DNA from 2 places in the Rhodococcus sp. 7Tela_A2 genome. Region 2 is predicted to be linked to the other one. Evidence: riboswitches for the same ligand, from Rfam matches in the RefSeq annotation. Region 2 holds a riboswitch; the other holds the start of a gene.
What was found. Region 2 has a riboswitch for cyclic di-AMP ahead of TVH25_RS06975 (C40 family peptidase). Riboswitches for the same ligand answer to the same signal wherever they lie in the genome.
Positions count from the first base shown of each region.

Region 1: another riboswitch for cyclic di-AMP. It lies ahead of TVH25_RS02000 (transglycosylase family protein); the one in region 2 lies ahead of TVH25_RS06975 (C40 family peptidase).

Region 1 is NZ_JAXION010000005.1:36,365-47,555, reverse strand. It holds gene TVH25_RS02025 (MFS transporter) at 10-1,689, shown strand; gene TVH25_RS02020 (DUF2771 domain-containing protein) at 1,686-2,180, shown strand; gene TVH25_RS02015 (cold-shock protein) at 2,300-2,713, opposite strand; gene TVH25_RS02010 (hypothetical protein) at 2,882-3,124, shown strand; gene TVH25_RS02005 (YccF domain-containing protein) at 3,121-3,513, shown strand; cyclic di-AMP (ydaO/yuaA leader) riboswitch at 3,761-3,993, shown strand; gene TVH25_RS02000 (transglycosylase family protein) at 4,001-4,582, shown strand; gene TVH25_RS01995 (hypothetical protein) at 4,636-4,824, opposite strand; gene TVH25_RS01990 (helicase-associated domain-containing protein) at 4,885-7,167, shown strand; gene TVH25_RS01985 (VOC family protein) at 7,210-7,578, opposite strand; gene TVH25_RS01980 (helix-turn-helix transcriptional regulator) at 7,672-8,625, shown strand; gene TVH25_RS01975 (hypothetical protein) at 8,654-9,142, opposite strand; gene TVH25_RS01970 (hypothetical protein) at 9,481-9,660, shown strand; gene TVH25_RS01965 (DNA repair helicase XPB) at 9,965-11,191, shown strand, end outside.
Region 2 is NZ_JAXION010000024.1:33,420-44,610, forward strand. It holds gene TVH25_RS06925 (polyadenylate-specific 3'-exoribonuclease AS) at 1-78, opposite strand, end outside; gene TVH25_RS06930 (lysophospholipid acyltransferase family protein) at 134-883, opposite strand; gene TVH25_RS06935 (ROK family protein) at 1,035-2,015, opposite strand; gene TVH25_RS06940 (hypothetical protein) at 2,033-2,446, opposite strand; gene TVH25_RS06945 (ArsA family ATPase) at 2,443-3,633, opposite strand; gene TVH25_RS06950 (SRPBCC family protein) at 3,663-4,100, opposite strand; gene TVH25_RS06955 (polyketide cyclase / dehydrase and lipid transport) at 4,194-4,583, opposite strand; gene TVH25_RS06960 (glycosyltransferase family 4 protein) at 4,594-5,790, opposite strand; gene TVH25_RS06965 (hypothetical protein) at 5,839-7,176, opposite strand; gene TVH25_RS06970 (NlpC/P60 family protein) at 7,207-8,253, opposite strand; gene TVH25_RS06975 (C40 family peptidase) at 8,408-8,983, opposite strand; cyclic di-AMP (ydaO/yuaA leader) riboswitch at 8,998-9,160, opposite strand; gene TVH25_RS06980 (DEDD exonuclease domain-containing protein) at 9,665-11,191, shown strand, end outside.

The sequences.
Region 1 (11,191 bases), on a different contig from region 2:
ATCGATCACGTGACCGAGCCGCACGAGCAAGCTAGCCCCGACAGGGCGGACGGCCGTGCCCCGGGCTCGCGGCATCCGGGCTACAGCAACTACCCGCCGCCTCGACGCGTGTCGGGACGCCGCACGCCCCTGCCTCCGCTCCATCCCCTCGACGAGACCGCGCGACCGCCAGGAACGAAAGCCGCGGGCGGCCGCGACGGCGATCGCTCGTCGTCCGAGGCGCCGCCGCGGGCTCCACGGATACCTCGCAAGCTGACGGTGACCCGGGTTGCCGCGCTGCGCAGCCGCGAACTCACCCACAAAGGCATCGCGACCTTCCGGAGAGCAGCGACGGCGGACGGCGCCGACAAGTCGGGACTCACAGCGCTGACCTACGCGACGATGGCGAATTTCGCCTCCGACGCGGCCATCGCGGTGGCACTGGCGAACACCCTGTTCTTCTCCGCCGCGACCGGGGAGGACAAGACCAAGGTCGCGCTGTATCTCCTCATCACCATCGCGCCGTTCGCGGTCATCGCTCCCCTGATCGGGCCGCTGCTCGACCGCCTCCAGCACGGGCGGCGTCTGGCGCTCGCGACGTCGTTCGCACTGCGGACGGTGCTGGCGGTGGTCCTGGTGTTCAACTTCGACAGTTGGGCGCTGTATCCCGCGGCGCTGGCGATGATGGTGCTCAGCAAATCGTTCGCCGTGCTCAAATCCGCGGTGACGCCCCGAGTGCTGCCACCCGAGATAGACCTGGTGCGCGTCAACTCGCGACTGACCGTGTTCGGTCTGGTCGGCGGCACGATCGGCGCCGGTGCCGTCGCCGCGGCCGCCGCCTGGGCGTTCGGCTCGTCGGGTGCGCTGTGGCTGTGCGCCGCCATCGCGGCGTTCGGCGCCTACCTCAGCATGCGGATCCCCGCGTGGGTGGAGGTCACCGAAGGTGAAGTTCCCGCGACGCTGTCGTACCGCGGGTCCGAGGCACCGACCGAAGTGCTCGACACGAAAACCGAAGTCATCCACACGGGCAACGGCAAACGGAAACAACCACTCGGCAGGACGGTTGTCACCGGTCTCTGGGGCAACGGCACGATCCGCGTTCTCACCGGGTTTCTGACGTTGTTCATCGCGTTCGTCGCGAAGGCCACGACGGACCACGATCCGATCATGCAGGCCGCGACCCTCGGCCTGGTCGGCGCCGCTGCCGCGATCGGCAACTTCGCCGGCAACGCGACGGGTGCGCGGCTGACGCTGGGACGCCCCGCGGTGATCGTGGTGCGCTGCGCCGCCGCGGTGGTGATCGTCGCCGCGATCGTCGCCGCGACCGATCATGTGCTCGCCGCCGCGCTCGCCGCGCTCGTCGCCGCATGCGCGAGCGCGCTGGCGAAGGTGTCTCTCGACGCGTCGCTCCAGCAGGACCTTCCCGAAGAGTCGATCGCGTCCGGTTTCGGCCGGTCCGAGACCGTACTCCAGCTGAGCTGGGTCTTCGGCGGCGCGATGGGCGTACTGCTCCCCACCGAGTTGTGGCTCGGCTTTTCCGTGGTGACGGTCATCCTGATCCTCGGTTTCGCACAGACTCTGCTCACCTACCGTGGGAGCACACTCCTGCCGGGACTCGGCGGGCGCAGGCCAGAACACGTCTCCACAGAGACAGGCACCGGGCGGACCGTTCGCCCCGGTGGACACGCAACCGGAAATGGGAATCGATGAACCTGCAAGCTCGGACGAAGAAGACGATCGGAGTGATCGTGGTGGCCCTCGTGGTCGTCGCGGCGGCTTTCACCGTGGTGGTGTGGAAGCTCGTCGACTCCGCCGAGCCCACGCCGCCCCAGATCACCGCCTACGCCGCCGGTACCGCGGTGACCGCGGACCCCACCCAGTACTGCAACCTCTATCTGGAGGACTGCACCGAGAACGCGATCACGACGCTGTCCGTGCCGGCGGGCTACCCGCTCCAGCTGTCGCTTCCCGCGGAGATCTCCGACGCTCCGTGGCGCCTCATCGCGGTGTACGGCGACGTCGAGACCGGCGAGACGTTCCTGGACGGCGTCATGTTCGAGTCCGGCGCGCAGCGGGCCGTGACCGTGCCCAGCGACCCGTCGATGCAGTTGCTGGGCGTGGAAGTCCAGCTCCCGTCGGCCGTCGTCGACGAGGCGGGCGAACCGATCGCGCACGCTGTCTGGGCTATTCAGACGTTCTGACCCCAGACCGTCGGATCGGCGCCGGCGCGCAGTAGTCCGAAAAAGCGAATGGCGCATCGGGTCCGTTTCCGGATCCGATGCGCCACAGGCGTAAGGCCGACGAACAGCCGCGTCGGAAATCAGTGATCGAGTTCCCGGGCAATCGCGCGCATGACCTCGGAGATCGTCTGCCCCGCCTTGCGGTCCGGGTAGCGTCCCCGCTGCAGGTTGGGTTGAACCGTCGCCTCGAGCAGCTTGATCATGTCCTCGACCATGCCGTGCAATTCGTCGGGCGAACGCCGCTTCTGCTGGGGTGCTGCCTCGCGCCGGCCGGCGGTCTGGCGGAGCGTCGGCTGCTCGAGCAACTCGACCTTGAGCGCCTGCGGACCCCGTCGGCCCACTGCCATGCCGAACTCGACACGCTGCCCGGGCTTGAGGGCCTCGACGCCGTCCGGCAGCGCGGAGGCGCGGACGTAGACGTCCTCACCGTCGTCCTGGGACAGGAACCCGAATCCCTTTTCGACGTCGTACCACTTCACCTTGCCGGTTGGCACCGCGCTCACCCGCTCCTCGACAGCCGCGCCCCGTGGGCACGCGTGGATTGCACAACAACTGGACATGCACAACGCGCCCCGACTCGGTTGGAGCGGGACGCGTAGACGATTCCCAGTGTACCCCGAGCCATTTGCCCGGTTCCGTCCGCAGAGGACTACCGTGGACGCGTGGGCACTTCTTCCTCCGCTTCCCCCAAACCTCCCCGCAACGGCCTCCTGAAGGCCGCGGTGGCGTGCTTCGCCGTCGGCATCGTCGCGGTCGTCGCCATCTTCTTGATCCCCGCGCTCACCGATGGGACACCGGGTCTGGTGCTCTATCTCCTCACCCTGGCGTGGCCGCTCGGTTTCGCTCTCGCTATCGGGTTCGCCCTGCAGTCGGGCCGTCGCGCCCGGAACGGACGGAATACATGAGGGTCCTGCTGAACATCATCTGGTTGATCTTCGGCGGCCTGTGGCTCGCCCTCGGCTATTTCCTCGCCGGTGTGATCTGCTGCATCCTCATCATCACGATCCCGTTCGGCATCGCGTCGTTCCGGATCGGCGTCTACGCGCTGTGGCCGTTCGGCAAGACGACCGTGGACAGGCCGGGCGCGGGCGCGGCGTCGCTCATCGGAAATGTCATCTGGATCCTGGTCGCGGGCATCTGGCTGGCCCTCGCCCACATCACCACCGCGATCGCCATGGCGATCACGATCATCGGCATCCCCCTGGCCATCGCCAATCTCAAGATGGTCCCGATCTCTCTGATGCCGCTCGGCAAGGAAATCGTTTCGGTGGATTCACGCCCGCAATACCTGTGACCTTAGTCACATCACGGTGCAGTAACAAACGAGACTCGAAACAGGTTTGAGTCGCAACGCCCGCGGCTACCTGCGCCTTCTCCGACGCGTGCGCCCATCTACCCCAGGCCCGGCCGGACTAGTCGTGCGTTATCAAATGGTGACACTCCCCCGCCCAACCGTTACGGTCATGACCGGTCGAACCGCCTGGCTCGGCCGGTCCGAATCCGCCGCGCCAAATTCCTGTCCCGCGGACTCGGAGGTCCCGACGAAAGATCCACGGGGACAGGAAACGGGGGACCCAACCGGTCTCCCAGGAAATCGCCCGGTTCGCCGGACAGTTTCCAGGAGGCCCGGGCCGATGCGCGAGCAACGACCCTAGGGGTGAAGCCGTACCGCTCCACGGAGCGTGCGAACCGTCACAGACGGGACGCGACGGCCGGGCTACCTCTTCAGCCCGAACCCGACAGCTGACCTCGTAGGTGCGTACGGAGAGGAAATTCGGAACATGAGCGGACGCCATCGCAAGCCCTCCAACACCGGTCGTACCGTCGCGAAGTTCGCGCTGACCGGCGCCGTTCTCGGCGTCACCGGCGTCGCCTTCGGCGGCACGGCTGCGGCAGCCCCCGACTCCGACTGGGATCGCCTCGCACAGTGCGAGTCCGGCGGCAACTGGGCTATCAACACCGGTAACGGCTACCACGGTGGCCTGCAGTTCTCCCCCAGCACCTGGAACGCCTACGGCGGTGGCGACTACGCCCCGACCGCAGCAGAGGCCAGCCGCGAGCAGCAGATCGCTGTCGCCGAGCGCGTGCTCGCCGGCCAGGGATGGGGCGCATGGCCGTCGTGCTCCTCGAGCCTGGGCCTGTCCAGCGCTCCGACGGAACGCGCCGTCGACGCCACTCCGAGCGCACCGTCGGCACCGAGTGTCAGCAACCCCGTGCCGCAGCTGCCCGAGGCTCCCGCACTGCCGCCCGAGGCTCAGAACATCATCGCCGGCTTCGAGCAGGGCGTCGAGGCTCTCCAGGACGCCGGCATCCAGCTCGATCCGAGCGTCCTCGACGCCGTTCGCGCCGTTCTCCCCCAGTAAGTCCCCACAGACACGAAAGAGCCCCCCCCCCCGCGCGGGGGCGGGACGAAGAATCAGCGGTTGATGACCGTGCGGGGATGCGTGTAGGGCAGGTCCTCGACCGGCAGCGGAAAGACCATGTCCTCGCCGTACGGCGAAAGCGGGCCGGAACGCGTGGAGGACAACTCGGTGACCGCATGGTCTCCGTCGGCCAGCTCCGGCCATCCGTGGTCGACATACTGTTTCTTCGAAGAGGTAGCCATGCCGCTCATTTTGGCAGGTGAGTTCGTGGTGGGCCACCTCAGGTCTCTAATCTGAAACGGATGACCTCGACCACGCCTGCACCCGACACCGCACCGGACTCCCTCGCCCGGTGGCTGTCCGGTCGGCGAGACACCGAACTGGCTGCTGCACTGCACGCGCGGCCCGACTTGGTCGTGCCCCCACCTGCGACGATGACTGTTCTGGCGAGTCGCGCGCAGCAGCGGGCTTCGGTCTTTCGCGCCGCCGACGAACTGACCACCGCCGACTTCGGGATCATTGCCACTCTGGCGGGCCTCGGTGCCGTGGACGCCGCCGTGCCCCGAAGCACGCTCCTCGACGCGCTCGGCGGTCGTCTCGGCGCCAAGGCGACCGACCGCATACTCGACAAGCTCCGAGGGTTGCTGCTCGTGTGGGGTCCCGCCGACGCGCTGCGGCTCGTCGCCGCATCCGTGGACGCCGTTCCGTGGCGGATCGGCCGGGCCGGCGACGCCGACCTGCCGTCCCGGGAGGAAGTCGAGGAGATGCTCGCCGAGCTCGAACCCTCGCAGCGCAGCATTCTCGACACCCTCGCCCGGACCTCGCCGGTGGGACGCACCCGTGACGCCGCACCGGGCACTCCCGAGGACCGGCCCGTCCAGAGACTTCTCGCCGCCGGATTGCTCGTCCGAATCGACGACGAGACCGTGGAACTGCCGCATCGGGTGGGCCAGGCGATCCGCGGCGATGCGCCGTTCGATCCCGGCTCGCTGACCGCACCCCGCGCCTCCAAAGCCGTCCGCACACTCGCCGATGTCAATGCGACCGCTGCCGGCGCCGCGCTCGAACTCCTCCGGCACTGCGAGAATCTTCTGTCGACGCTCGGCGAGCAACCCGCCCCCGTTCTGAAGGCCGGAGGGCTGGGAGTACGCGAACTCCACCGTCTTGCGAAGGCCGTGGGTATCGAGGACCAGCACGCGGCGCTGCTCGTCGAGGTGCTCGCTGCTGCCGGTCTCCTCGCCCGCGGTATTCCCGACCCTCCTCCGCCGGGAGATATCGACGACTACTGGGCCCCCACCACGTCGGCCGACGGCTGGCTCGCGGCTCCCCCGGCTCACCGCTGGGCCGTTCTGGCGGGCGCGTGGCTGGACATGTCCCGCCGACCGTGGCTCGCGGGCCGACGCGACCAGAACGACAAGCCGATCGCGGCGCTGTCCGACGAAGTGAAATCCACGACCGCCGTCCGCGACAGGCGGCTACTGCTGGAAGTTCTCGCGGACGTCCCCGGCTCCGCGCCCACCGTCGCAGAGATCCGCGCCGTCGCGGCGTGGCGCAGGCCGCGCTGGGCGGGCCGATTCGACCTCGACACCGTCACCGAAACCATCCGGGAAGCCACCGCACTCGCCCTCGTCGCACACGACAGCCTCTCCTCCGCCGGGAAGGCCCTCTTGCACGGCGGAGACGCCGAGTCGGAGATCGCCGCGGCCTTGCCGGAGGCTGTCGACTACGTACTCGTCCAGGCCGACCTGACGATCGTTGCTCCCGGTCGTCTCGTGCCCGAACTCGCCGACCGGATCGCGCTGGTCGCCGATATCGAGTCGGCCGGTGCCGCGACCGTGTACCGGATCAGCGATGCCAGTGTGCGGCGGGCGCTCGACGCCGGGGTGGGCGCGGGTGACCTGCACGCACTGTTCGCCGCCCACTCCCGCACCCCGGTGCCACAGGCGCTCACCTACCTGATCGACGACGTCGCCCGACGGCACGGACGGCTGCGAGCGGGAGTGGCGAGTTCGTTCGTCCGCGCCGACGATCCCGCCCTGCTGGCGGAGGTGCTCTCCGCGCCCGTTGCGGCCACCCTCGCCCTGCGCGCCGTCGCTCCGACCGTGGCGATCTCGCAGGCGCCGCTCGCCGAGGTACTCGCCGAGTTGCGTGCCGCGGGGTTCTCCCCCGCGGGCGAGGACTCGGCGGGCACGGGCGTCGAGCTGCGGCCGCGCGGAGCGCGGGGCACGGTGCCCCGGACCCGCGCGCGCTACGCGGGGCCCATGCCTCCGAACGAGGAACAACTCGCGACCCTCGTCCGTACCCTGCGTGCCGGAGACCGTACGGAGTCCGCGTCGTCGGGTGCCTCCGCTCGCGGGGACGGCAGCCGAACGGGAGGCGCAGCGACCCTCGCGCTGCTGCAACTCGCGTTGCACGCACACCGCAGCATCACACTCGGCTACGTCGACGCGCAGGGCGTGGCGACCCGCCGCATCGTCGATCCCGTTGCTGTCGGCGGTGGGCAACTCGAAGCCTTCGATCCCGCCTCGGGGACCGTCCGCAGTTTCGTGCTGCACCGCGTGACATCGGTTGCGCTCGTCGACTGACGACCGCCGCTTCCCCGCGGGCACATTGATCCCTTCGACCGGCTAGCCGTCCACCGGCGCGACCCGGATCAGGTTTCCGTCCGGGTCCGCAATCACGAAGGTGCGGCCGTAGACGTCGTCGTGAGGCTTCTCGACGACCTCGACGCCGGTGGCACTCCACCGCGAGAAGATCTCGTCCACCTCGGAGGCGGGCCCCGGAACGGTGAGGCCTATCTCGGAGGTGCGGGGCGTGCCCGGGGTCGCGTGGTCGCTCCGGCCGGACCACAGTGCGAACTCCACCCCCGGAGCCACCCCGAACGCGACGTAGCGGGGACTGACGAACACCGGTTCGATGTCGAACAGGTTGCGGTAGAACGCCGTCGCCGCGGCCGCGTCGCGGACGTAGACGAGAAACAGGTTGGGTGCGGGCATCGGTCCTCCTCGATACTTCGTTGCTCGGACGGGACCGACTCAACCGCGCAATCGCGTCAGAACCTGTCATGTTTTCCGTGAGAATCGGGATTCGTGAAGGCCACTCGACTGCTCGCACTGCTCTTGCTCCTGCAAACGCGTCAGCGCGTGTCTACGACTGAGCTGGCCGAACGGCTCGAGGTATCCCGTCGTACGGTCCTGCGGGACGTCGAAGCGCTTTCGGCTGCCGGCGTGCCCGTCTACGCCGAACGTGGCCGGCACGGGGGCATCGTCCTGCTCCCCGGGGCGCGCCTGAACGCCTCCCATCTCGAGCCCCCGGAGATGGAGGCGTTGTCGATAGCGGGCCTCGATCGGGCGCAACTCGCACAGCTGGGCCTGGACGGATCCCGCGACATGGCCGACCGCAAGATCGCGGCGCGCAGGGCCGCGACGGGGACCGGACCGAGCCTGGCCGATCTCGTCGTCGTCGACAATGCCGGCTGGCTCGCTCCGCAGCGGGATACGGCGAGCGTGGCCGACCTGGCGCTCGATCTCCTGAATCGGCCCCGCCTGTGGGTGCGCTATCGGAGCAGCGGCGACGACCGCGCCTCGTCCCTCGTCGTCGATCCGTACGGCCTGGCGGCGAAGTCGGGCAGGTGGTACCTCGTCGCCGACGACGAGCAACGACCACGACTGTTCAGTCTGGAGCGGCTCGACAGCTACGAGACCCTTTCCGAACCGGCGAGACTCCGCTCGGGCCACGACCTCCGCTCGGTGTGGGCCGGGCTGGTGCGGCGCACCGAGACACCGGGCCGGGTCGCCGTGCGGGCGCGGCTACGGGAAGATCGGCTCGACCTCGCCGGACGCATTCTGGGTTCGCGGCTCGAAGACGTCGAACCCCCCGAGGACGGTTGGTGTGCCGTGAGGATCGTCTACCCGGACATCGAGTCGGTGCGACAGCTTCTGCAGTTCGGAGATCACCTCGAGGTTCTCACGCCTGCGGACGCGCGGCGGCGGATAGCCGAGCTCGCATCGGATCTCGTGCGGCGGCACACCCCCACGACGTGACCCCCGGCAGGCTGGGGCCGGCGCCTGGTCACCGCTCGCGGACGAGCGCGAACGGCGACGCCGCGAGGCGGGACCACGGTCCGCCCACGAAGGTCAGTCCGAGCAGCGTGCCGTCGTCGAGGGAGCGGAACTCGTCGCGCACCCAGCGCCAGGGCACCGGCGCGGACCCCTGGGGTCCGGTTCCGTAGGAGACGACCAAGGCTTCGCTGCCGTCGAGCCACGACGCGTCGGTCGAGATCGTGGCGGGCAGGCTGTCGCGCAGGGCGCCGTCGCCGTCGCGAAGCACATTGACGGCGCCGCCCGCACCGTCGAAACGCTTACCGTGCCAGCCGCGCATGCCCCCGAGGGCGATGGCGCGCGGCGCGACCGCGCGGAGGAGTGCCGGACCCACGAAGACGGCGCGGTATGTCCCCTGCACATCTGCCGGGGCGGGAGCCCGCAACTCGGAGAACCGCGTCCGCAGCCGCCCCAGGGACTGCGGCAGCGCGTCGATCGCATGTGCCTGTTCACCGTGCACGACATCCTCCTTCGCCCGACCGCGCGGGTGCGGCACGGTGTTCGCCGTCACAACCTACCGCCGTCACCTTTTCGTGCGGTATCGCGGTGCGGACCGACCCTTTCCTGCGCGACTGGCTTTTTTCTGTAAATGGGTTATGGTCTGGACTTGTCGAGTGTTCGACCATTCCCGAAAGGAACGACAATGGCCGACAAGGGCAAAACTCTCAAGAAACCGTCGCAGTCCCTCAAGGAACGGCGCGCGGAAAAGCGCCAGAAACAGACCGACGACACCGAATTCATCAAGAAGCGCAAGCGGCACTGACGGCTTTCCGGCGCACGACCACCTCGGGACACAGAGTGACCACATCCTCAGCCACCCTGCTGGACGACCTGTACGAGCAGTTCACAGACATTTCGGAGCGCGCGGGGGACGACGGTTCGCCGTCGCCCTTCGCGCACGGCTTCCGGTCCGCACTCGCGCGGGCACGCCTTTTCGTGCTCGACGCGCAGGCCGGTGAATTCTCCCGGATGGTGTGACCCTCGGGTTTTTTCAGCAATTCGGCAACAAAGAATCAGAAGACAGGATTTCACAAGTGAAAAGGACGATGTCGGCCCTGGATAGAATTCAGGAACGCCTCGAGCACGAATTGGATTCTTCACCGGCACTGTCGGAAAAGGACGCGGGCTATCGCTCCGGAATTTCCGAGGCGCTGGTGTGCTTGATGGAGGTACGTCGCTCTCTCACGGGGTGACGTCGGCGGCACACGCGGCCCGTGGGTGGCGGATCGCGTCTCCAGTCAGGAGAATAGGAGAGTTCTACTCTCTATCCCAGGAGGCATTCGTGGCCGACGGACCCTTGATCGTCCAGTCCGACAAGACCGTGCTGCTCGAGGTCGACCACCCACGTGCCGCCGAAGCCCGACAAGCCATCGCGCCGTTCGCCGAACTCGAGCGCGCCCCGGAGCACATCCACACCTATCGGGTCACACCGCTCGCCCTGTGGAATGCGCGGGCCGCGGGCCACGACGCAGAGCAGGTCGTCGATGCGCTGGTCAGTCACTCGCGTTTCGCGGTCCCCCAACCTTTGCTCGTCGACATCGTCGACACCATGGGCCGCTACGGGCGACTGCAACTGGTGAAGAGCCCCGTCCACGGCCTCACCCTGGTGAGCCTGGACCGTGCGGTTCTCGAAGAGGTGCTCCGAAACAAGAAGATCGCGCCCATGCTCGGCGCCCGCATCGACGACGACACCGTCGTGGTGCACCCCAGCGAGCGTGGCCGCGTCAAGCAGATGCTGCTCAAGATCGGCTGGCCCGCCGAGGATCTTGCCGGTTACGTCGACGGTGAGGCGCACCCGATCACCCTCGACATGGAATCGAACCCCTGGCATCTGCGTGACTACCAGGAGATGGCGGCGGATGCGTTCTGGGCCGGCGGATCCGGGGTCGTGGTGTTGCCGTGTGGGGCCGGGAAAACAATGGTCGGCGCAGCAGCCATGGCGAAAGCCGGTGCCACGACCCTGATCCTGGTGACCAACACCGTCGCGGGGCGGCAGTGGAAACGCGAACTGATCGCGCGCACCTCCCTCACCGAAGAGGAGATCGGCGAGTACTCCGGGGAAAGGAAAGAGATCCGGCCCGTCACGATCGCCACGTATCAGGTGATCACCCGCAAGACGAAGGGCGAGTACCGCAATCTCGAGCTGTTCGACTCCCGGGACTGGGGCCTGATGATCTACGACGAGGTGCATCTGCTTCCCGCACCGGTGTTCCGGATGACAGCCGACCTCCAGTCGCGTCGCCGGCTGGGCCTGACCGCGACCCTCGTGCGCGAGGACGGTCGTGAAGGCGATGTGTTCTCCCTGATCGGCCCGAAGCGTTACGACGCGCCGTGGAAAGACATCGAGGCCCAGGGGTGGATCGCCCCGGCGGACTGCGTCGAGGTGCGAGTCACGCTCACCGACGCGGAGCGGATGGCCTACGCGGTCGCCGAGCCGGAGGAGCGGTACAAGCTGTGCTCGACCGCCCGGACCAAGATCCCGGTGGTGGAGTCGATTCTCGCGAAACAC
Region 2 (11,191 bases):
TTCGCAGGCGACACCGATCGATACGAGTTCGATGGTTCGACCGTCCTCGATGAACTCGCAGTCGTAGAAGTAGCGCACGTACTCACATTATGCCGGTGGGACCGGCGAGCGTGCCCGCGGGGTCGCGGCGCGATCAGCCCGCTTGGGTGTCGGGCAGGCGATCCGCCGCGGGAGGCTCGACGGCAGCCTTCCCTTCCGCGATGTCCTGGGGCTTCGGCTCCTTGAGGGAGGCCGCATAGATGTCGACGTACTCCTGGCCCGACAACTGCATGAGCGCGTACATGACTTCGTCGGTGACGGTGCGCTCGACGAACCGGTTGCCGCCCATCCCTTCGAAACGCGAGAAGTCGATGGGCTTGCCGATGCGTACGGTGACCTTCGCCGGACGCCACATCTTGGATCCGATGGGGTTCATCTGGTCGGTCCCGATCATCGCAACCGGAATGACGGGGACGCCGGTCTCGAGCGCGAGCCGGGCGAGGCCGGTCTTGCCCTTGTACAGACGCCCGTCGGGCGAGCGGGTGCCCTCCGGGTAGATGCCGAGGAGTTTCTGCTGACCGAGGACGCGGATGCCGGCCGCGAGAGCGTCCTGCGCGGCATCGGCGCTGGTGCGGTCGATGGGCACCTGGCCGGCCGCGGAGAAGAACCAGCGCTGGAAGCGACCCTTGAGGCCCGTGCCGGTGAAGTACTCGCTCTTGGCGAGGAAGGTGATCCGCCGCCGCACCAGGAGGGGAAGGTAGAACGAGTCGAGGACCGCGCGGTGATTACTCGCCAGGATGGCCGGACCGTTGACGGGAATATGCTCGCCGCCTTCGAATTTCGGGCGTCCCATCAGCAAGAGCAGCGGGCCCAGCAGAACGTACTTCAACAGCCAGTACCACATGGCATCCTTCCCCGACATAGATCGGTCCCCGACATAGATCGGTGCGGGCAGCACAACCGGCCCGTCGGTCGACTCTACGACGATGCGCCCACCACACGCACATCGGCAACGTGCCCGGCCCCACGCATACGCCGCCGAGGTGACGAGGATCTCACCCCTCGATCGCCGCGCGGGCGAGGTCCGCCGCCCCGACGAGCCCAGCCGCGTCGCCGAGTTGGGTCACGCGGACCCGCGCGAGAGGCCGATGCCCGGCACCGGTGGTCGCGGCGGCGTAGTGCTCTCGGGCGTCGTCGAGGAACAACGACGCCGAGCCGGACACCCCGCCTCCCACCACGATGATTTCGGGGTCGTAGATGTCGGCCACCATCGCCAGTCCCAGCCCGAGCCACCGGGCGAACTCCGCGATCGCGGCCACCGCGAGTGGGTCGCCGTCCTGCGCGGCGCCGGCGATCCGGCGCCCGGTGAGCGAACCGGGATCGGCGGCGACGTGTGCCGCGAGCTGAGACCTGCCGGGGTCCGCGGCAAGCATCTCGACCGCGGTATCGACGAGTGCTGTTCCGCTGCAGTATCTTTCCCAGCACCCGCGCTTGCCGCACGGGCACGGCCGCCCGTCCGGCACCACCTGGAGATGGCCGAGTTCCGGCGCGACGCCGTAGGCCCCGCGGTACAGCCGGCCGTCGATGAGCAGGGCGGCACCGATTCCGGTTCCGAGTGCGACGACCACCGCGACTCTGCTCCCGGCCGCCGCCCCGAACCGGTACTCGGCCCACGCCGCGGCGTTGGCGTCGTGCTCGAGCACTACGGGCAACCCGAATCTCTCGGTGAGCGTCGCCCCGACCGGGGCACCGACCCACGGGAGATGCGGCGCGAACCGCACGGTGGTGCAGTCGGCCGTGAGGAATCCCGCGACCGCAAGACCGACCGCAGCGACATCGTTACGTTCGGCGAGCTGCCGTACGACGCGGTGCAGGGCGTCCTCGAGTACGGGGGCCGACCCGGGAGTCTGCGCTCGCACCGAATCGACCACTTCGCCGCCACGGTTCACCACCGCAGCGCGGATGCTGGTGCCGCCCACATCGATTCCGATCGTGTGGCGGTCGGATGAATCGCGCTGCCGCGGGTCCGGGTTCATACCTACAGCCTGCGGGGTCAGGGGCGGATGGTGACGGAAATCGGCACGAATCCCCCGCCGTTGTCGCGAGGCTCCGGGGGCGTCGGATCCGTGGGCGCCGACGGGTCGGGCCGCGGTGGGAGATACCGCGCGAGCAGTTCGCGTACCAGCGCGATGAACGCCGCGAGCTGGGACGCGAGGCGTGTGAGCAACTCGTGGTTCTCGCCGTTGACCAGCGCCGCCACCGCACACACCGGGCACCAGGAGCATCCGGTGGTCGCCGGCCGCCCGGATTCGCCTGCGTCGGCGTGCGCTGCCGCCTTCTCCGGAACCGGGTCCGGGACGTCGCCGCGACCGGCAAGTTGTTCGGCCACGCCGTCCATGTAGTCGAGAACCGTGTCGGCCAGGACCCGCAAGTCGGCGAGGAGGGCGTCGTGGTCGTTCTTGCTCACTGCGGCCACACCGCCGGGTCGGGCACGAAGCGCACGAGCAGATCGGTGCCGTCGAACTCCGCGTCGGACACCGTGCATCTGCGCAGCACCGAGGCGAGGTGCACCCGGCGGCGGATGCCGTCGGCACCGACCACCAGGTGGTCGTCGACTCGTCCCAATGTCAGCGACGCCGGGTCCGCCAGCGGCAGATACATCCGCATCGCATACACCGCGTCCACCCCCGTCCCCGATTCGTGCTGTACGCGAACCCGTTCCACGCCGTCGCGAAGGGTGGCCGGATCGCAGAGATCCCGGATATCGGTCGCCAGGTCTCCGAGAGACGCCCACCCTACCGGTTCTTCGTCGCGTTGCTCACACCCGACCACCGGCACCTCGGTGACGATCGAGGTCATCTCGTCGAGCACCGCCAGTTGGTCGGCACGCCGGCGCGCGAGCCACCCGGCTGCCGGACCGTCGCCGTCGAATGCCGGCACGATCCCGTTGGCGACGACGGCCTCGAGTGTCAGGCCGATCAGAGCGGCCCACGAGCGGAGCCGGACCATCTCCGCACGACCCGCACGGTCGGGAGTGGAGACGAGCACGGCGGTGGTCCTGTCCGGGTTCTCGAACAGGTCGCGGGTGGCCGCGATCCCGGAGAGAATCCGGTCGAACAACGCCACGACGACCGTCAGGCGCGGGTCCGGTCCGATCGCCGCCTCGACGCGGCTGTGCTGCGGCCAGATGCGGTCCATGTAATCCGAGATCGTGCGCGGCGCCGCGAGCATGCGCACCGCGTCGGCCGATGCGGGGGCGTCGACGATCACGGTGTGCCAGCGTCCGCTGTCGGCCAAGCGCGCCACTTCCGAGAGGGCGAGCAGTTCCTCCACCCCGGGAAGGCCGGTGAGTTCTTCGGGCGCGGGCAGAGCGAAGCGGTCGCCGTGCTCGTGGCCCGCGGCGATGGACGCCAGCGACGCCAGGCTCGCGAAGCGTTGCTCGAGCAACGCGAGCGAATCGACCTCGATCAGGTCGACTCCGTCGCCTGCCGAGCGCACACCTTCACCGGGGGCGACGTCGAGGACGCCGGACAGCGAATGCGCCTGGTCGATCGAGGCGATGAGCACCGGTGCGCCGGTGCGGGCGATGCCGAGCGCCGTCGCCGCGGCCAGCGTGGTCTTGCCTGCTCCGCCCTTGCCGAAGAACACACGCACGCGCGCGGGGGTGGCCTCGCTCGAGGTGCTCAGCCCTCCACCTGCTTCTTCAGTTCCTTGAGCGCGGTGTCGGTGATGACCTTCTCCGCCTTGCGCTTGAACAGTCCGATCATCGGGATGTTGACGTCCACGGTGAGCTGGTAGTCGACGACCGTTCCGCCGTCCGGGGTGTCGTTGAGAACGTACGAGCCGGACTGCGCCTTCTGGATCTCTCCGGATTCGAGTTCCCAGCTCACGGCGCGGCCGTCTTCGGCCCACTGGTATCGCAGGACGTACGTGTCCTTCACGATTCCGGCGTCGAGCACGAAGCGGACCCGGTCGGCGAGACCGTCCGGCCCGGTGCTCAGTACCTCGACGGTTTTGGCGGCTTCGACCCATGTCGGGTAGGCGGCGAAGTCGGCGATGACAGCCATGACCCGATCGGCCGGCGCATCGATGGTGATCGACCTCTTGGTCTTATCGGCCATGCGATGAATGCTCCCTTTCGTCCGTCCACCCGACACGGCGCGCTCGGCGCCGTCGCCGTTGTCTACCACACACCGTATCCGGCGGCTACGACCTCACAGGCGCGGGGATTCGCCCGCCGGACGACCCGCCTCGAGGCGTGCCTTCACCTCGAACGCCATCTTCTTTCCCGCGACGCGCCGCTCGCGGGTGATGCCGGCGATGTTCAGCGATGCGATGCGCGACGGTGCGACACCCGTCGGTTCACAGTGCAGGAAGTAGTGGACGACGGCTCCGTCGAGAACCGGTTCGATCCACACTTCCATCGTTCCGTTCAGCGGGCCTGCGACGGCCCACCGGATGCCCTTCTCGGCTCGGTCCTCCCGGACCGTGAGCGCGAGCTCGGGCCACCACTCGCGCCATCGCGCGGGCGACGCCAGCGCGGTCGCGATCCGTTCCGGGGGTGCGGCGATGAAGGTTTGGTCCGCCACCTGAATGCTGCTCACGGGGACAGCTTCACATATCCGCCGAGGGTGTCCGTCCGTCGCCCCGCCGATCGGGATCCGTCGCCGAAGGCGCAGGGTCCACCTCGAGGAGCCGGCGCAGCTTTGCGCCCAGTACGTCCCATTGCCACTCTGTCGAGACCCATTCGCGTCCCGCCGCACCCATCGTCGCGGCCCGGTCCCGGTCGGCGAGGATCCCGCTGACGGCTGTCGCGATCGCGGTCACGGACGTGCCGTCGACGACGAACCCGGTCTCCCCGTCCCGCACGGTTTCGGGCGCGCCCCCGGACCGCCCCGCGACCACGGGGCCACCCGTCGCGGACGCTTCGAGATACACGATGCCGAGTCCTTCGACATCGAGTCCCCCACCCCGGGTCCGGCACGGCATGGCGAACACGTCGGCGATGGTGTGATGCGCCGCGAGTTCGGCGGCGGGAACGCCACCGGTGAAGACGACGTGGTCGGTGACACCGGTGCGGTGCGCGAGGTCGCGGAGCCGGTCCTCGTAGGGGCCACCGCCGACGATGACGAGGACCGCGCCGTCGATCCGGCGCCGGATCTCGGGCAGCGCGCGGATCAGCATGTCCTGGCCTTTGCGCGGCACGAGCCGCGACAGGCACAGCACCGTCGGGCGGTCGCCGAGCCGGTACCGGGCGCGCAACTCGGCGCGTGCGACCGGGTCCGGGCAGAAGACGTCGGTGTCCACGCCCGACGGGAGGTGCTCGAGCGCGGCATGCGGGCCGAACGCCGACGCGAATCGGCTGCGCGTGTAGCGGCTCACATAGGTGATGGTGTCGGTGTGGTCGCCGATCCGGCGTAGCGCCTGACGTCCGCCCGGCACCATCGACCAGCCGACCTCGTGACCGTGGGTACTCGCGATCACGCGCTGCGCCCCGGCGCGTCGCATGGCGGGAGCCATCAGCGCCAGCGGTGCGGATGCTCCGAACCACACGCTGTCGCAGCCGTACTCGGACACGAGGCGCGCGGCGCGTCGAGCGACGTCCGGGGTGGGGAGCATCAGCGTCGTGGGATGCCGCACCACCTCGTACGGCTGCTGCGCGTCGAACGTCACGTGACTGTCCCCGCGCCAGCGAGGCGCATAGACAACGAGATCCTCGGCACGCAACTGGCCGGCGAACGCCTGCAGGTACGACTGGATACCGCCGGGTCGGGGCGGAAAGTCATTCGTGACCAGCAGAGTTCGCGACATGGCTACACCGTAGCGATGTCCGGACCGGGTCCGGATGGACGGGTCGGCTCAGCCCACGGTGAGTCGTTCGGAGACCCAGTTGCCCCACCGGCCGACGTAGTCGCCGGTCCCGAGTCCCACGACCTCCCGGAGCGCGTCGTCGACCTCGTCCGGCTCGGCCGGTCCCGTCGAGAGCGCTCGGTACAGCGACGTCAAACTGTCGACGCCGAACTCCTCGGCGGTGAATGCCGCGACCGACCACGCCTTCTCGTAGGCGCTGCGTGCGCCCTGACCGGCGGTGAACTCGGCATCGTCGGGTAGCGCACGGGGCAGGCCGTTGCGGAGGGAATCCTGGACGAGGGTCGGTGCGATCCGGCGAAGGTCGTTCGCGGTGACGCCGCCCCCGGGGTCCGTGCCCGTTCCGCGGTACCCGATGTAGTCGGCATATCCCTCGAGGACCCACAGCGGGGAGCCGTCGACCGTCTCGGTCCGGGTGGCGATGTGCACCATCTCGTGCCGCAGCAGTGCGCGCAGACCCTGACGGGTGAGGCGTTCCCCAGCATCCGGAGCGAAGACGATCCGCTGCCCGGTCGCGGTGTCCGTCCCCGGCCGGACGGCGTCCGAGACGGCGACGGCCGCGATTTCCTCGCCGTCGTGGCGGGTTCCCACCTGGTGTGTGAATTCCTCCCGCGATCCCGTCGCGACGACGAGGGCGCGCCGTGACCATTCCTCTCCCCATACTTCGGAGACGGCGTCGACGGCGGAGTCGAGTTCGGTCGCCGTCGCCTCGATGAGGTCGTGGCGGTCGGTGGGTCCTATCACCAGCGAGCGGCCTCCGGCGGTCGCGACCTCCGCGACGTGGAGGGGTCCGTGGTCCCAGGGGCCGCGCCACGTGACCGCGCCGGGGATCACGGGTGCATCGTCTGCGAGCAGCCATCCGCCGGACCGCTCGACGAACAACGCCGTGACGGGACGGCGGGTCGGTTCCTCGTCTACGCCGTCGACCGCGTAGCGGAGATAGACGATGTGCGCGCGCACCGGGTCCGCGCCGAACGCGGCGGTGAGCGTCGTGGGTACGTCGAGGTCCGGTTCGGGTCCCATCTCGTATCCGAAATCGGCGAGGGGCACCGCCCGGAGCGACTCCGCGCGCAGCGTTTCGGACTCGAGCAGCGCTGTGGCGGCCGGGTCGATCACCGACGCCAGCGCGTCGCGGTCGGCGCGGCGCACCGCATCCGCCCAGCGATCGACCAGCGACTGCAGTTCGGTGCGGGTCGTCTGATCGGTGTCGGCCGAGTCCGCGGGTGCGACGACGAGCAGCACACCGGCAGTGACGACGGCGAGGACGAGCCCGGCCAAGCCGAGACGTTCCCACCGCCGATGACGGTTTGTCGACGCAGGCGCAGGCACGGCGGCCAGTGTAAGGGGCCGCCCGCCCGGTCAGTAGCGGCGTGCGCTGTGGAAAGGGAAGCTTGCCATCGACTGCACCTTCACCGGCACACCGAACGTGGACGCGTGCACGATGTTGCCGTCACCCGCGTAGAGGCCCACGTGGGAGGCGTCGTCGTAGAAGATCACCACGTCGCCGGGCTGAAGGTTGTCGCGCGAGACGGGAATGCCACCCTGTGCCTGGGCCTGGCTCGAGCGCGGCAGGGTCTTGCCCACCTGGTTGTACGCCCACACGACGAGACCCGAGCAGTCGAACTGGTTCGGTCCGGTCGCGCCCCACACGTACGGGTCGCCGATCCGGGTCATGGCAGCGCGGAGCGCTCCCCCACCGGTGCCGGGGACGAGGTGCTGCAGGATCGTGTCGGCGTCGAGACCGGGCGGGAAGGGAGTGCCCGCGAGCACTTCCTTTTCCTGGTCGCTCAGCGCGTCGAAGGCGTCGAGGACGCCGGCGATATCGGCTTCGAGTTCGGCCTTGCGGCGTTGCAGATCGTCCCGGAGTACCTGTGCCTCCTCGGCGGCGACGGCGGCGGCTTCCGCAGATCGCTGTGACGAGGCGGCCACTTCGGCGGCCGCGGCCGTGGCGACCTTGAATCGTTCGACGTCGCGGGCCGTCTGGGCGCCGAGGACGTCGAGCAGCACCATCTGGTCGAGCATCTGCTGCGGGGAATCACTGACCATGAGGGCGAAGAGCCGGTTGGTGCGGGCACCCCGGTAGTTCGCCTGCGTGAGTTTGTCCACGGTGGGCTTGAACCGGGCGACCTCGGCGCGCGCCAGACCCAGCGCGTCGCGGTCCTCGGCGGCGACCGCCTCGGTGGACTGCTGGTCGGCGATCTTCTTCTCGAGGTCCAGCCCGGCGTTGTGAAGGGCTTCGGTGGTCTGTTCGGACCGACGGGACAGGTCCGCCAGGTGTTCGAGCTTTGCTGTGGGGCTGTCGTCCACCGGCTGCGCCCCCGCGGGCGAGGTGGAGACGGCCAGTGCCATCAAGACCGCAACCGCCAGCAACGCACGAATTGCCTGCTTCGTCCTATCGGAAACCACGAAGGCGCATCCTTTCCAAAGGTCTCGATGAGGTTACGGAACGGCATACGTTTGTGTCTACCCGGTGGCGCAACCCGGACTACGACGTGGGGGGGGGGGGGGGGGGGCCCGGCCGTCCCCCCCCCCCCCCCCCACGTAGCTGCATACCGACGGATCAGAAGCGGCGTGCTCCATCGACCGGCATCGAGTCGAGCGGCGCGATCTTCACCGGCTGGCTCGAGGTGGACGCGTGCACGATGTTGCCGCCACCGACGTAGATCCCGGTGTGGCTTCCGCCGTAGAACGACACGACATCGCCCGGCATCAGGTCGGAGATGTTCACGGCCTGACCGGCAGATGCCTGGTCGTAGCTGGTGCGGGGAACGTTCAGTCCGGCCTGCTGGTAGGCCCACTGCACGAGACCGGAGCAGTCGAACGAGTTCGGGCCGGCGGCGCCGTACACGTAGGGGGACCCGATCTTGCTCTGGGCGGCGTCGGCCGCACGCTGGCCGACCGAGGTGTACGGAGCGGTGAATGCCGCAGGCGCGGGGGCGGTTCCGGCCTGCTGGGGGATGAGGTTGGCGACCTCGGGCGGCAGGGTGACGCCGGCGGGGAGGTCGAAGGATCCCACACCGGGGATGGTGACGGTGTCCGCCATGGCGGGGCCGGCCGAGACGGTAACTGCGCCGAGCGCGATGGCTCCGGCGACGAGCGCGCGCCGAAGGGTGCGCTTGTTGTTCTGCGAAACCACGAGGGGGGTGCTCCATTTCTTCCGTTCACCCGCCGACCGAGTTAGCTGACGGGTTCGGGCCGGAAGTCAGCCCTACCCTTCGCCGGCGAGCGGCTGAAGGGATTCACCCCAGGTACTAAGTGGGTCCCCGGCTCGGATGCTCCGCGACTGGAGCCTCCGATTAGGCGGTGACCGAGCGGCTCCGACACGGGAGTGGGCCGGAAAACTCTCCGCTTGGTCTCGAGAAGATTACGAAACGGCAACGGAGAAGTCGAGTGCCTCGCGTGAGCATTGTCCCTTTTGGTTTAATTTTCGTCACTTTTACGCCGGACGCTCCCCTTCGGTAACGAAGCAATAACGACCGGTCTGCTTTACCTCGCGCGCCGCGCGCGCCGCGGCGGGGTCCACCCCGGTTCCCAAGACGTCCGTGCGGACGCTTTCCCAGGTCTCCGGCCCATTCTCCCGGCGGGTGCGCCCCCGCGGCCGCCCCGTGCCGGCGCGGCCCCCGCGGCGGGCCGATCGGTATGTTTCGAGGCAGTCCAACGGCCCTGTGTCCCAAACCGAAAGACCCCTGTGACGCTCGTCTCTTGCGCCCGTCCACACCCCTGCCGACGTCGTTTTCCGAGGTGATGTCACGGCCCGGGCACGGGCCGTGACGGAGGGGCCGGAGGCCGTGTCGGTGCCGATTCCTAGGCTCGCCGCATGACGTCGCCGCCACGGTTCACCGAATCCGGGCGCGGAGTCCAGCTCGGCTTCGACGAATTGGACACCCCGCTCCGAGACACCACCTTCGTCGTCGTCGACTTGGAAACCACCGGGGGCCGGGCAGGCGACGACGCGATCACCGAGATCGGCGCGGTCAAGATCCGGGGCGGAGAGGTCCTCGGCGAGTTCGCGACGCTGGTGGACCCGGGGCGCGCGATCCCACCGCACATCGTGCAGCTCACCGGCATCACCACCGCGATGGTGTACGCCGCACCGAAGATCGACGAGGTGCTGCCGGCGTTTCTCGAGTTCGCCGCGGGTTCGGTACTCGTCGCCCACAACGCCGGATTCGACGTCGGTTTCCTCAAGGCCGCGACTGCCCACTGCGGCGCGGCGTGGCCGCGTTTCCCCGTGGTCTGCACAGTCAAACTGGCGCGTCGCGTCCTCGGCCGCGACGAGGCACCCTCGGTGAAACTCTCGGCACTCGCCCAGCTCTTCCGCGTCTCGACGCAGCCGACACACCGCGCGCTCGACGACGCCCGCGCCACCGTGGACGTCCTGCACGCGCTCATCGAGCGCGTCGGCAATCTCGGCGTCCACAGTCTCACCGAGCTCCGGGACTACATCCCGGCCGTCACCGGCGAACAACGGGCCAAGCGCACGCTCGCCGCGCACCTGCCCCGGCGACCGGGTGTCTACATGTTCCGCGGACCGTCGGACGAAGTGCTCTACGTCGGCACCGCCGTCGATCTCCACCGCCGGGTCCGCTCCTACTTCACCGGGTCGGAGACGCGTCCACGGCTGCGTGAAATGGTCGCGGTGACCACCCGCATCGACCACGTCGAGTGCGCCCACGGCCTCGAAGCGGGTGTGCGCGAACTCCGGTTGCTCGCAGCGCATGCGCCGCCCTACAACCGCCGCTCGAAGTACCCCACCCGCGGGTGGTGGATCGTGCTCACAGACGACCCGTTCCCGCGTTTCGCGGTCAGCCGCACCCCCGCGACCGATGCGATCGGGCCGTTCTCGGCGCGCACAGCGGCGTCCGAGGTCGCGGCCCACCTCGCCGAACTGTGCGGGATCCGCACCTGTACACGCCGGATCGGCCATACCGGCAAGCACGGGGACCGGTGCCTGCCCGAGGCCGTGGGTGCGTGTGCAGCCGCGACCTTCGGAGTTCAGGACGCGGCCGCTTACTCGACGCAGGTCGAACGGGCCCGCGCCGTGATCCGGGGTAGCGACGACGAGGTTCTCCGCGACCTGCACGGCCGGCTCGACCGGCTCGTTCTCGACGAACTGTTCGAGAATGCGGCACGTCTGCGCGACCGTGCGGCCGGCACGCTGCTGGCCCTGCGACGCACCCAGCGACTCGCCGCGCTCGCCGCGGTGGACGAACTCGTCGCGGCGCGTCCACGCGACGAGGGCGGGTGGGAGTTCGCGGTCGTGCGGGCGGGAAGACTCGCCTCCGCCGGGGTCGCGCCTCGGGGGGTGCCGCCGATGCCCGTCGTGGACGCGATCGTCGCGGCT